2 regions of the Propionispora vibrioides genome follow, and region 2 is predicted to be linked to the other one. Evidence: riboswitches for the same ligand, from Rfam matches in the RefSeq annotation. Region 2 holds a riboswitch; the other holds the start of a gene.
The links. Region 2 has a riboswitch for cobalamin ahead of BMW43_RS14795 (OmpH/Skp family outer membrane protein). Riboswitches for the same ligand answer to the same signal wherever they lie in the genome.

Region 1 (7,437 bases), on a different contig from region 2:
TTAACCACCCGGATGCCGGCCAGGCTGTCCTGGACCCGTGCATTGACACCGGCAATCTTTTTCCGGTTATCCATAAACACGGCCTTCATCCGGCGATTTTTATAGATGCTGAAAACAATCATCAAACCGGTGACAACAGCCAGAATCAAAGTCATCTTGACATTGAGAAAGAGCAGCAGGGCAAAGGAACCGACAATTTTCAGACTGCAGATAAACAGGTTCTCCGGTCCATGATGGGCCAGCTCGGAAATATCAAACAGGTCGGATACCAGCTTGGACATCATCTCCCCGGTATTATTGCGGTCATAGTAGGAAAAGGACAGCCGCTGGTAGTGGTCGAATAAATCCTGCCGCATGTCGCTTTCCATATGGGCGCCCATAATATGGCCCCAGGTGGTGATATAATACTGGCAGACATACCGGATGCCATACAGAAAAAACATGACGGCAGCAATCCAGCCCAGGATCGGCAAAATTTCTGCCGCGCTGCGGACAAACACATAATGAGTCAGATAATACAAAATCTGGGGAAAGGAAATATCCACCAGCGCCACTCCAGACGCGCAAGCCAGATCGATGAAAAAAATTCGCCGGTATGGCTTATAATACTGAATAAAACTGGACCAAATCGACATAGTTACCTCCATTGTACACAAACTAAGCAGCGCCGGAAACCGGTAATGGGTTCCGCAATAAAGCGCCTTCAGGCAACATTCCGGATAGTTGAAAACACGCCCTTCCTCCATCTTACCATATTCCGCTAGGCAAGCGCAAAAAGAGACAGGATTCCCCCTCAAAACAAATAAAAACCGCCCGTCTTCCGACGAACGGTTCCTTTCCTTTATTTCCCTTGCCAACTTCGCTAAAACACTATCTTGGAGTGGCAGAAGCCGTGGGGTCCGGCATTTGGTTTTATCCGCACTGGCTTATAGCTTATAAAAAACACCGGCCGTAACAACCAGCATCACACCTAAGGCCGCATAATCGGCCGTCCTTAGCGCAACCCTCGCACTAACACTGCGCCGGCAGCTGCCAAAGCCTCTCAGTTCCATACTGAGCGCCATCGTTTCCGACCGGCTAATAGCCCGCAGCACCAACGGTTTAACGATGGCCAGATAATTGATCAACCGCTTGACCGGATTTCCCCTGGTGCTGTACCCCCGGCAAGCCTGCGCCTCTTGAATGGTCTGGCTTTCGCTGAGAAAATCCGGCACAAACCGCAAGGCCGAGGTAAACATGAACGCGTATTCATAGGGAATGCGGCACTGAGCGACCAGCGCGGCCGTAAGATCCTGTACCCGGGTCGTAGCCAGCACCAAAATAAACACCATGGCCATGGCCTGCATTTTAAGCCCGGTGACGATAGCCAGCCGCACATCCCGGACAAACACATACTGTAAGATAAACAAGAAGACGGCAAACAGCCCCAACAGGGCAACCGCCTTGTAGGTTTTGGCTTCCACCCTACCGGCCAGCAGCAATGCCAGTTGTACGGCCACCAACAGCAGTAAGGCAAACGGTGAAGCCAGCGCTACCGCCCAGACGGATACCAGCATAGTAAAAATAATTTTGGTCAAAGGCGCCAGGTTACCCATCCAAGCCACCTCTTTCCCGCATTTTTAAAGCGTTCACCAACTCATCCGTTGCCGTAGCCAAACCGATTCCGTACGGTGCAAGCTGCCGGGAAATATACACCGGCGCCGGCGGCGTCAGTCCCCACTCCGCCACCATAGGCTGCTGAAACAGCTCCGCCGTCGCGCCGTCATACACCTTGCCGCCGGCCATGACAATGGTTCTGGGCACCCGCTCCGCCAAAAGGTTCATATCATGGGTAATCAGCAAGATAGCCAGGCCTGCCTGCTGAAGTTGCTCCAGCATATCCATAAAAGCCGCCTTATCCCGCGCGTCCTGTCCGCTGGTCGGCTCATCGAGAATCAAAAGCCGCGGCTCCATAGCCAGCGCCGAAGCCACCGCCAGGCATTGTTTCTGCCCTTTGGAAAGCGCCGCCGGATAGGCTTTTTCCTGACCAGCAAGCCCTACCCGCAGCAGCGCCGCCCCGGCCCGGCCCAGTGCTTCCTGTCCGGAGAAGCCCAGTTGCAAAGGTCCATAGGCCGCTTCCGCCAACACCGTATCATGGAACATTTGCCGCGCCGGATTTTGAAACACATATCCCGCATGACGGGCCATGTCGGCAGGTGTATAAGGCCTTGTACTGCTGCCGTCAAAAGTAATCTCCCCCTGGCTTGGTTTGATCAGCGACATAATCAGGCGGGTCAGCGTGGTTTTGCCGCTGCCGTTCCGGCCGACTACCGCGACATATTCACCGGCACCGATAGTCAGCGACACATCGTCCACGGCCGGGCTCTGTTTGGGATAGGCAAAACTGACACGATTACATACAAGCACGTTTCCCGGCCTCCTGACTGTCCAGATTGTCGCGCAGTTCCCGCACGGCATCCTCGTCTGTTTTCCAATCGCTCCAGCAGACATATTTGGTTTCCAAACTCAGTTTTATCTGCCATAACGGCGGCAGACAGCAGGCGTACCGGCTGTGGCTGCCTATATAACGCAGCACCTCAGCCGGTTTCCCCTCCTGTTCGACTTTGCCGTTACCCAGCAAAATAAACTGGGATGCATACGGCAATACCTGCGCCAGGTCATGCTCCACCACCAGAATAGTCAGCCCTTGTTCCCGGTTCAGCCGGTGCAAGAGCCGGTATAAACCGGCCGTTCCTTCCGGGTCCAGCGCGGAAGCCGGTTCATCCAGCACCAGAATTTGCGGTTTAGTGGCCAGCACCGAGGCAATGGCCAGCCGCTGCTTTTGTCCGCCGGATAAATCCGCTGTCCGCCGGCTTTCCTGCCCGGTCAGCCCTACCAGAACCAGTGCCTCTTTCACCCTTACGGCAATATCCGCCTGTTTCATCCCGCGGTTCTCCAGAGCAAAGGCGACTTCCTCCTCGACCGTCAAGGCCACCAGCTGGCTTTCATAATCCTGCATAACCAGCCCCACCTTTTCGGCAATCTCGCAAATCCCCAAATCGGTGGTCTTATCCTGTCCGAGCCTTACCTGTCCCGCCATAGCGCCCCCATAGTAGAGCGGTACGGCTCCGGCCACTGCCAGGCACAGCGTCGTTTTGCCGCTGCCGTTAAAGCCGGTCAGTACCGCAAAATCCCCCGGGGCAATACGGAGCGACACATTCTCCAAGGATTGTTTAGCAGCCTTGGGATACAGATAACTCAGACCGTCAATTACGATTTCGGACATGACGCGCCTCCCTTGGCCTCGAACAGCCGTTGCGCCGGGAAATACAGCAGTTGTGTGATTAACGTATTGATGGCGGCCGTCACAAATACCACCGGCAGCATACCATACAGATAGGCCTCCAGCGGCAGCGACAGCACCACCTTCAAAATGCCGGTAAACACCAGCCCGCTCGTTACGGTGCTCAAGAAGCCGGTTACAGCCGGCCGGATGTTTAACGAACCAAGTTTGCGTTCAGCCAAGGCACTGACCAGCAGGGTGCAAACGACGGCTCCCGCCAGTTCGCTGACCAGATTTCCGTAAGGAAAGGCCGACTTGGAAAAAGGAATATTAACCGCACCGGCTACCAGCCCGATGCCGATCGCCTGCCCCAGGTTAGGGCGGATCAGGTTTATCGCAATGCAGTACATGGCAATGGTCCAGTTGGGAGTCACCCCGGCAATACCCGGTGTAACCATCTTCAAAATGGCGCCAATAGCCAATAGCAGTGAAGTGACAGCCACCCAGCGATACTTTCCTCCCTTGGCCTCATAATGGATAAGTTCCGGTTTCTGTTCCATTTCCCATTCCCCCTTCGATGTATTGTCCGGCCCGGCCGGTTAACAGTAACAGTTTGCCATAAAGAAAAAACAAAAAACCCCTCATCACTACGACTGTAGGGACGAGAGGTTGTGCTAACTCACGCGGTACCACCCTGATTGGCCATATAACTATAGCCCGCTCACGCTAAGATACGAGACAACACTGTCTGATATCCTCTTTCCTGCTATAACGGCGAAAGACTCCGGCAGCGCCTACCCCAGCCTGGCTGGATCGGGCTGCACCTCACAGGTCCATTCGACATACCGAACAGTGCCAAACTCTCACTACCATTGGCTCGCTGCAACCTTCGCATTATGTGTACTCTTCCTGATCATAGGCGATCAACATATGTGTTTTCATACAGTATACGCTGTTTACAAGAGAAATGTCAATAGCCGTTGCCCTCCCTTAGAGTATGCATTTTTTGTCGAACCAGGCATTGACAACAGGAAAAACAACTGATACGATAACCCATAGTGAATAGCCAAAAATTTCATATCGTATTGAAACAGGTGTCCGAAAGGACTTAATAGGGAAGTCTGATGTAAAGTCAGCGCGGTCCCGCCACTGTATCAGGGAGCAAATTCGCAATTATGTCACTGGGGCGACAGCCTTGGGAAGGCGCGAAGGAGCAATGAACTGGAGCCAGGAGAACTGCCTGTTTAGCAATCACCGTTTGACCTGCGAGCGATGGGAAGGGGATTTACTTATTGTGAATATGAACAATGAGCTTTTCTTTGCGTGGGAAAAGCTCATTTTTATTTGCTTCCGGTCAAAGGTATGTTTGCTTTTATTTCAAAATTAACAGAGGAATGGGAGAGAACAGATGAATTTTACTACAAAAAGATTCGGAATTATGCTGCTGACCTGTATGACAATAGCCACATCGGTGCAAGCAGCTCCTTCGGAGGCAACTTCGGCGGAACCGGTGGCAACCGAAAGCAGCCAGGAGGCGGCAGAACAAACGGCAACAACAGCATCAGACCAAGTTCCGGAATATACCTTTGACGACTTTATCGTTACAGCAACCAGAGTCGCCGAAAGACTCAAAAATGTGCCGGCCAATGTGACGGTCATCACTGCGGAAGATTTAAAGAAGCGCAATGTTTTTAGTTTACGGGAAGCTTTGCAAAATGAAGTCGGCCTGTATGTAAAACCTACGGCAGAAACAAAGGATGCCTTGTCGATACGCGGCTTCAGCAGCGGCAATATTCTTGTCCTGTACAACGGCCAACAGATAAATACCTCTTTTGACAGCAGTGTAGCCTGGGATTCTTTCCCCATCAGCGACGTGGAAAGAATTGAAATTGTCCGGGGAGCCGGCTCCTCGCTCTACGGCGGCCATGCGGTTGCCGGCGTTATCAATATTATCACCAAAAAACCGAATCCGGCCACTGGTGAAGTAAAGACCGATCTGACCCTGTCAACAGGCAGCAACAATACCTGGCAGCGGGGAATTAGAATTGGCGGCAGCGCCAACGATAAGCTTTCCTTCAGCACCGGTTATGAAAAACGCTCCACCGACGGCTATGCCGGCTATTATTCCACGGCCAGCGGCAGCGCCTCAGGTACGGCTTCTGCAAGCGTAACACTGCCCAAGCTTAGTAACGGCAGCTACATAATTGGCGGCCGCGGCGAAAAAAGCAAACTCAGTGAGAATTACTTTATCGACCTGAATTACATACTGGATACAAGTAAAACAATCTCCTACTCATATATGCATAATAACTACCAGTATTCCTACAACAATCCCTTCACCTACGCTTATGATAGCAACGGCAATCCCATCTTCGGCGGCACCGTCTTAACCCAGGACAATACATATGTGACCTTGAAACCTTCCGCTTATCTGGGATATGTTGGTGAAAGAGATCAGGATCTTCACAGACTCAAATACGAAGATACAGAAAATAAGATCACTGTCGGGCTGGGTCTGTCCGATGTGACAAAAGAAGGTTACAGTTCTGCCAGTTCTTCCGCCAACTCAATCAACTGGACAGGCAGCGGCACCCTGGCGCTGTATCCCAGCAAAAATTATAATCTGGATGCCCAAAAAACCTGGGATTTCAGCCGCCATACCATCGTCTCCGGCTTTAGTTGGATAAAGGAAAAAATGACTTACAGTTCCTACGAGCTGAGTCACTGGCGCGACTGGAGCACAACGGGGGCTTTAACCACCCAAAGCGAAGGTTCCACCAACTCCTGGGCTATTTTCACCCAGGATGAATATGCCGTATCCGACCGCTGGACCATGTATACCGGGCTTCGCCTGGATCAGTACAATAAAGAAGGCGGCTACTGCATAGTCAGCAGTACCAGACAGGATTATCCCTCCGCCGAATTTACCGAACTGAGCCCAAAAATAGCTTTTTCATATGCTCAAAATGATCGGACCAAATATTACGCCAGTTACGGTCACTCCTTCAATCCCCCGACAATCTATAAGTTATACCGCCGAGCCGGAACTTCCATGAGTTCCATACAAGCCAATCCCGATCTAAAGCCGGAGACCTCAAACACCTTTGAAATCGGCATGAAGCAACAAATGGACCAGAAAACCTCACTGGGCGTTACTGTGTTCCGGGTTAAAACTGAAGACAAAATTGCTAAGGCAACCAAAAATTCGGTTACCGCTTACTACAATATGGACAGCGGTATGGCTAAAGGCATTGAATTTGAACTGAAGAGCAAGATGACCCCAACCTGGTCCTCCTATCTTAACTATACCTTTGAAAGCGGTGAAAATACATCCAGCGGCCAAACAACCCGCAACTGGGATATTCCCAAGCATTTACTGCATGCCGGTGTGGAATATAGCAAAAACAAAATAAACTGGTTAACCGATGTACAATATGTCAGTGAACGGCAAAGCCCGGATCTGTCTACCGGCGAATATACTTCCGAAGATGCTTTCTTTGTGGTAAATACCTCGCTGAATTACAAAGTGAATGACCAGTCTACCCTGCAATTTGGTATTCAGAATCTGTTCAACCGCAAATTTTACGCTTCGGAAGCAACCAGCGGCAGAACCTATAGTCTAAGCATGAATTATTCGCTCTAACCGCATCGGAGATATGAGTTTATGAAATATGTTTACAGCATCCACCGCTGGGGCAGTCTGCTCTGCGCCTTCTTTTTCCTAATGCTTTGTCTGACAGGGCTGCCACTTTTATTCAAGGAAGAAATTAGCGAGTGGAATCAACTGCAGCCACCGGAAAAGCCGCAGTCCCTAAGCTATGGCACACTTTGGCAAGGACTGGAGCAAGGCATTCAGACAATACACTCAGCGTACCCGGAAAAAAGAATCAAGGCTGTTTCCGCTAAGGCAGACAGGGGTGATCTTCTCTTTCGTCTGCAAGACTTGAATAATAACTCGCACCTGTCGGCCTCCGGAGCAGAAACGGAACAGCAGGTTGCCTACCAGGTAGGGACACAGATGCTAACCGATCAAAGCGGCATCGCGCTTAAATATCCTGCCCTTCAGGCTTTCCTGCAGTTTATGAGCACATTACACGTACGCCTGGGCTTAGGTAAAGGAGGTATGCTATTTTTAGGCTGCTTCTGCCTCTTAAGCTGTCTTTCCCTGATATCAG
Region 2 (7,437 bases):
TTGCGGGACGGTAGTTCCTTCGGCCTTGGCCAGCTTTTCCACAGCCGACATCATATGGATAAAATGGGTAAGCCGGATATGGACGGCTTTCCAGAGAGCCAGTTTATTAAAGTTTTCCACCATATAGGACAATGAGGCGTGGACATACCAATAAGCACCGGAGATTTCAAATAACTGGCCTAACTGTATTTCGTTGGAAAAGTAACGGGGCGACGATACCAGAAAGGCGAACACGATGGATAACTGAGAGTAGGCTACCGACAGCAGGGTAAGATTTTTCGTGGCCTTGGCAATGGCCAGGTAATTTTGCGCCAGCTTTCTAAAATGCCTGGTGAGGGTTATTTGTTCCGTTGCTTCGCCCCTGTAGAGGGCCACGCTTTCGTCATGGCCGCCCAGATGATCCAGGTGACTGCGGAAATCGGCTTCGGCGGTTTGCTGGACTACATTGCGGGAAACCAGCGGAAGGCCGGCCCGGAAAGTAAACCAGGTTCCGGTAAGTGAGTAGAACAAGGCCAGCCAGAGCAGATAGCCGGGGAGAGCAAACGGGAAAAAGGGTAGTGTCAGCGTACCGGATAATTGCCAAAGGACAGTGGAAAATACGGCCAGTGTAGTCAAGTGGCGCAGCACGTCCACCACAATATCAACCGTGGTATTGATGAAAATACGAATATCTTCACTGATTCGCTGGCCCGGATTGTCAATGGACGTTTGCAATAGGTTCAGATGATAGTAAGTCCGGTTAGTCAGCCAGAGACGGGTAAATACGTCAGTCAGCCACTGCCGCCAACGGAGCTGCAGCAGCAGCTTGCCGTAAGACTGGTAGCCTGAGGTCAGGATATAGAGGGTCGATATGAGCAGAAACTGCAGCAGGGTCCGGTGAAAGCCGGGGCGGTCATAAGCCTGCAACTGGTTGTAAAAGCCTGCCTGCCAGTTGTTTAAGGCCAGATTGAGCGATACGATGACGACAGTACAGCCGATAACCAGCAAAGCGAGAAACCAGGCCACGTGGCTTTTGCCGGAAACCCAGTAAGTAAGAGAAAGTCGCAGCAGATTGTTGGGCGGAGCTTTCAAGGAACAGCCTCCTTTAACGGAATGGAAATGGCTGATGCAGTTCATTATATGAGGTGCCGGAACATGGTATGAGTGCGGGATTTTGAATGGGGGACAATGTGATACGCTTAGAATATATTGTATACAACCGAATATATGTTGACAGAATTAACCATTAGTGGTACTTTTTAATTAAAGGAAAAACAAAGATTTTTATAAAATTTCATATGAAATCAGGTATCCGGCAGTAGGCCGGATTTAAAAGGGAAGTCCGGTGTGATTCCGGCGCTGTCTCGCAACTGTGAAGGAGAGCCATGTTTCTGTAAGCCTCTTACCAAGGAGGAAGATGGCCATGACCCTAAGTCAGGGTACTGCCTGGTTTTAGCATCCGTACAGCCTGCGATGGACAGGTCTGGGATTAAGAACACTTGCAGGCATGGAGATAGCTCTCTGAGTTATAACTTGACGGTAGGCTTATTAAGATGAGCCTTTTCGCCTTAATAGCATGTAGGTTCTTAACCCGGCATTGACAGCAGGCGGCTTTGAAAAAAGTAAAGCGTCAATTGTTCCGCCGGACGGAACGATTGACGCTCTTTTGTTTATCGGCAAGTCGTATGACGAAGCATATCGATAAGCAGGACTGCATAGGATGAGAAAGTGACGAAAACTATATAGCGTTGGGATAGGTGCCCTACGGGGCTTAATAGGGAAGCCGGTTGAAGGCCGGCGCGGACCCGCCACTGTAATGGGGAGCAAACTTGCAGTATAGTGTCGATCTTAAACTTGATCGTACTGTACTCTGCCACTGGAGCGAACGCTTTGGGAAGGCGCAGGGGAGCGAGGAACCAGAGCCAGGAGAACTGCCTTATCCGACAATCACCGTTGGTGTTGTGACAAGTTCAAAATAGGAACTTGTTGCCACACAGAACCCGCGATGGACCGGGGAGGGGATTACGCTTAAAACCAGGGACAGTGTCTGCCTGGTTGGCGTAAGCACACTCCCGTAAAGGGAGTTTTTTTATTTGGTACACCTGGACCGGTGGATCTGGTAAAGGGTTAGCTGTGTACAGGCTTTGCGATGGCTTTACATAACAGGTTGGAGCCTATAGTGAGGCAGTCGCGCAGTACCGCATAGGAAGAAAGTAACACAACTATATAGCGTTGGGATAGGTGCCCTACGGGGCTTAATAGGGAAGCCGGTTGAAGGCCGGCGCGGACCCGCCACTGTAATGGGGAGTGAACTTGCAGTATAGTGCCGATCTTAAACCTGATCGTACTGTACTCTGCCACTGGAGCGAACGCTTTGGGAAGGTGCAGGGGAGCGAGGAACCAGAGCCAGGAGAACTGCCTTATCCGACAATCACCGTTAGTGTGTGACCAGTTCAAAATTAGGAACTTGTTGCCACACAGAACCCGCGATGGATCGGGGGAGGGGATTACGCTTAAAACCAGGGACCGTGTCCGCCTGGTTGGCGTAAGCACACTCCCGTAAAGGGAGTTTTTTATTTGGCAGGTTGCTTTGTAGCCAAGGCAGGGGTTAGCCGTAGACAAGCCCCGCCGCCGGCTGTACATAACAGATAGAGATTATGGTAAGGAGAGAGTACATGAAAAAAATATCCCGAATGATTTCTCTGGTGGCAGCGGCTTTGTTCCTGTCCGGACTGGTTGCGCCGGCCCCGGCTCTGGCCGCTAAGGCCGCCCCAGAACCAAACGTCGGCTATGTCGACCGGCAGCAGGTTTTTAACAGTTATCCTGGCATTCAGGACCTCCTGCGGCAGATTCAAAGCATGCGGGAGGCGGCGCAAAAAGACTATGACGCCCGGAGCAAAGATCTGTCGCCCGGGGAGCGAAAAGCACTGAATGATACCATCGCCCGCGAGGAAGCGCAGCGGGAGGACGCCCTGATGAAACCGGTAGGCGATAAAATCGAGGCGTCGATCAAGGCTGTAGCCGGAGAAAAGGGCTTGCCCGCCATCGTCGACGCAGGCATTGTGGTCTATGGCGGCATCGACATCACCGCCGACGTGATTGCCAAAATGAAACAGTAAGCGGCGGCGTGTTTGGCGGCACTGAAAGCCTAACCGTCCTGCCCGGCCGTGATAACGACGCCCGGACAGGCTGTGATAGGAATTCGTGATAAGGAGGTGAGTTCTTTTCCGATGAGCAGTAAGGGAAAGACCTCAGCAGCCGACAAGCTGTTGGGGGGCGCAAGGTAAGAAAAAGCAAAAGGGAGAGTGAGTTGTATGTCTAGTAAAGTAGCGGTAACTGCCTATAACTATCCGGCGCCTGATTACGTTGGGGTGGGGGATGTCAGCACGGCCCAGTATGCCGGCGGTACCAGCGGTACCGTGATTGCCACGCAGACAGGTGTGGTCACCCAGTATACCGATGGTGGCAGTACGGTCTCGCTGCCTGGTGACACCAAAGTATTCCACTTCAAAAACAGCTCCGGTGTGGATCAGGCTTTGGTTACAGCAACACAGTGGACTAGCGGGACGCCGGTATGCAAATACCTGATTTTTGATGCTACCGTTCCAGCCACGATTCCTACCGGTTACAATTGGGGAACACCGGTGTATGGTCCTACCACCTGGGCCATTGGCAGCACTGCCTTAGCCAACCTGTACAAAATCCAGACAACGACCATCAGCGGTACCTTCTATATCTACGGCATTGACTATGATGCCGCCAGCGCCTTCCGTCTCGCGGCCAGCGGCTCGACCTATACGCTGGATACCACCAATTACTATACCTTTGACCGGCCTTCTGCGGCCAGTGAAGGACACGGCGTTGATTTGCAAATTGTCGGCAGTAATGTGTTTACTCTCTGGATCAGCGGGACCAACCTGTCATCGGGAGCGCCCAGCGCATCTTACCTTGACAGTACGGTGGTTAAGACCAATCTGACGTTCGGCGGCGCCACCTATGCCGGACCTCATGGCAGCACGACGCCGAGCGGGACTAAGCCGGCTAAAAACGCATTCAGCATCCAGCCCTATAGCGGCGTACTGCTGCTGACTGCCATCGGCGGACCGCAGCAGGCCGGCACCTGGAATCCTGACTCCCGCATTCAACAGATTGATCAGAGCACGCTGGCTGTTAGCGATTTGCTTTTGGCAGCCGCCAGTTCCAGTGATCCGGCGGAAGACCAGTTCGATTTCCGGGCGCTGTCGTTTAATGCCAGTGGTACGGAAGTCTTTATTCTGACGGGCATCTACAATTCCAGCTTTTCTACTATGAATTGGCGTTTGTACTGGCTCACTATGAACTCACTGCTCAATGCCGGTGGTGCTTTGCTTAGTGATTTAGTGGCAGCCAGTGCTCCAGATCCAACGGCAACGGTTATAACGTCGGGAAGCTCAGCCGGCTATCTTTGGGCGCTGCTGTATTCGGAAAGTACGCAGAAAACCTGGTTCAGCCGCGGCAATGATCTGGCAATTTACAATACCGGCGGTATGGTCGGCAGTGCGGCGGCGATCGGTAGCCTGACCACCCTGGGCAGCGGCTCCTATCTTAACTCCATTACCATCTACGGCGGCGAAGAGGCGCCAACAGCCAAGACCTTAAAAGGCTATGTTGCACCGGCCTTCGCCTCCAATACGGCGGCAGCCCTTATCGAACGCAAGCGCTTGCTGGAGCAAATTGCGGCAGCCAAAGACTAAGCAGCGTTTCTGGCGGAGGGAATGGCTTGTCCCTCCGCTTTTTTATGTAAGCAGTAAGGAGAGAATGCATTGCGAAAGTGGAAAAAACGGATACAACGGAAAAAACGGGCAAGACAGGCTCTGCTGGCGATCGTCCTGGCGGCCGCTTTGGGCTGTGCTGCACCGGTAAAGGCGGCAACGGTCGTGATAGCTGGTGAGACGGTAAACGATTCAGAGTTAGGTACGGCAAGTGGACCGGCCACTTACACCGTCGGCGCGGGGCTGACAAAAACAACCTGGGCTAATGCAGACCAGACCAATTCTTCGGCTTTGCGCTATAAGGCAGTGGTTATTGAAAATGGTGGGGTTTGGCGACCCATGGATCTTAGCTTTACGACTGGAGATTTGACAATAGGTGCCGGCGCGGTCCTGGACATGACCTATAAGTACGAAAATTATCCTTACGATGGGACATCGACCGACGGCATAGAGTTTGTCCGGAATTTTAATAACAATAATAATACTGCGACCAAAACAGTCTTTTATGATGGGGCCATCCTGCGGGGAACGATATGGAGTAATTCGAGAAAAACGACATTTACCTTTAAGAACCCGCAGTTTGGGACCGGGGAATCATCGGCCACCGTCAAAGTCCAGTGGCGGTTTGATAAAAGCTTTTTCAGCGGCACCAACAGCGGCGTGGCGGCAGGCAGTTGGGAAGCGGCCAAGGCGATCAATTTAAACGGGACAGTGGGTAGCGTTATCACTCTAAGAAATTTAGACGCCGGTGTGGAACAAAACCTGAGCTTTGTGGCGGAGGTCGACAATAGTTACGTTGACGATGCGCTGCACAAATATTTATTTGTGCCGACCCTGACCACCAATTATGTTTCCGGTGCCACTAAATACTATGATTTAAGCTGGACCGCCACCCGGACCGACTTCTTGTCCCAGGGCGTATTCAGCGCCGCCAATGCCCAGCTTTCCCTGCGTAATTTGTGGCGGATCGAGGACGGTCTGTTCTGGAAGAGGGGCGAAGAGCTGCGCGCCGCCGATCGGCTGGGACAGGACGACGAAGGGGCTGACGGAGCCTGGGCGCAAATCTGGCGCGGTAAGTATGATTTTGACGGTGTCGTTGCTTCGGGCTTCGGCCAGAGCTATGACGGCATTCAACTTGGCTATGACAAGCAGCGCGAGGGCAAGCTGTTCGGCGGCAAGCTCCATAGCGGCCTGTTCCTCAGCTTGCTCAATTCCGATGCCGATTTCCATCAGCACACGGTTCTCAGCGATAATGGCGTGGATAAAGCCTATTACACACACGCCAATGGCGATCTGGACAGTAAAGGAATTGGCTTGTATACCACCTGGGCCGGTGATAAAGGCCACTACCTGGATTTTACCGTTCGCGGCTCCCGACTCAGCAACAAGTATCAATACTACGATGCCGACGATAATCTATATGACAACGACTACAGCACCTGGACCTACGGAGCCGGTTTTCGCTACGGGTATCAACAAGAGCTGCACAAGGGCTGGTATTGGGAACCCCAGGCTGGCCTGTCTTATGGCACGATGAAGGATTATAGTTACACCGCCGGCAATAACCTGCGTTATAACCAGGAACAGATGGATATGCTGATCGGCCGCTTTGGCGTCACTGCCGGCCGGAATTTCACGCATGGTGATAAACGCGGCACGGTCTATGCCAAGGCTGCGGTCAACCATGACTTTAAGGACGGCGGCAGCGGTAGCGCGGACGCTCTGGTCTGGGATGCCTCGCTCAATGGTTTTTCCGGCGGCTGGAAGGTGGGAGCCACCCTGCCTATGAATACCCTAGCCGGTAAGGATACTTGGTACGAATTCGCCCTGGGGGCCAATCTAATGATTGGGAAAGATAAAAACGCCTTTGTCGAACTGACCAAAACCACCGGTGGCAAGGTTAATACCGACTGGCAGGTGAATGCTGGGCTATCCTGGCGCTTTAACGGGCCTGTTGCCGGCAAAGGCGAGCTTTCTCAGCCTCCTGCCACCGGTAATAGCCTGAACGAAGGAGAAACCTTGCCAACCGGGCAGTCAAGCGGGGCAAGTTCATTAGCGGCGCAGTCAAGTCAAGCCGAACGCTCTGCTAAGACCGGCCCAATGGCACTAAACCAGGAGGATTTATCTAGCAGGGCTGCGACCAATGGAACGGCTGCAGCCGGAGATGGGACAGAACAAAGAGCGGCACAGGCTGTTGCCGTTGCGCAAAGCGGACAGCTTGCGGCGCAATTGCCTGATCAGGTACCGGCGGACAGCCGAACTATGCAGACAAAACCGGCCAGCGGCGACGGGCAGCCGGTCGCTGTCCCTACTTCTGCCGGCGTCAGAACCGTCGCTGCCGCAACGGAAACGGCGGTTGCCGACAGCGGCGAGACAGCAACTTTTACCTTGGAACCCTTGGTGGTCGAAGCCAAGCGCCCCGATTGGGAGAAAAAGCTCTCACCCGGCACCGTTTCGGTTATTCATGTGCCGGAGTATAAGGGCGAAATGAAAAATCTGCCCGACCTGTTGCAGACCGTACCCGGTGTTTACGTGCAGCGGTTGCAGGGCACCGGCCATTATAGCGTGGCCCGCGTCCGCGGTTCGACCGGCGGCCAGGTTAATATCTACGTCGATGGCGTACTCGTTAATTCCAATGCCGATGCCGCGGTCGATTTGTCAACTATTCCGGTGGAAAATGTTGAACGGATCGAAGTCTATCGCGGCT

Region 1: it holds a riboswitch for cobalamin, as region 2 does, so the genes downstream of both, BMW43_RS13695 (TonB-dependent receptor) here and BMW43_RS14795 (OmpH/Skp family outer membrane protein) in region 2, are expected to answer to the same signal.

What each region holds. Positions count from the first base shown of each region.
Region 1 is NZ_FODY01000018.1:1,301-8,737, forward strand. Features, by position in the region: gene BMW43_RS13670 (ABC transporter ATP-binding protein) at 1-635, opposite strand, end outside; gene BMW43_RS13675 (energy-coupling factor transporter transmembrane component T family protein) at 927-1,595, opposite strand; gene BMW43_RS13680 (energy-coupling factor ABC transporter ATP-binding protein) at 1,588-2,406, opposite strand; gene BMW43_RS13685 (energy-coupling factor ABC transporter ATP-binding protein) at 2,393-3,265, opposite strand; gene BMW43_RS13690 (tryptophan transporter) at 3,250-3,822, opposite strand; T-box leader at 3,917-4,188, opposite strand; cobalamin riboswitch at 4,338-4,520, shown strand; gene BMW43_RS13695 (TonB-dependent receptor) at 4,671-6,905, shown strand; gene BMW43_RS13700 (PepSY-associated TM helix domain-containing protein) at 6,927-7,437, shown strand, end outside.
Region 2 is NZ_FODY01000020.1:39,959-47,395, forward strand. Features, by position in the region: gene BMW43_RS14790 (ABC transporter ATP-binding protein/permease) at 1-1,071, opposite strand, end outside; cobalamin riboswitch at 1,269-1,443, shown strand; cobalamin riboswitch at 1,718-1,932, shown strand; cobalamin riboswitch at 2,202-2,416, shown strand; gene BMW43_RS14795 (OmpH/Skp family outer membrane protein) at 2,655-3,098, shown strand; gene BMW43_RS14800 (hypothetical protein) at 3,294-4,712, shown strand; gene BMW43_RS14805 (TonB-dependent receptor domain-containing protein) at 4,782-7,437, shown strand, end outside.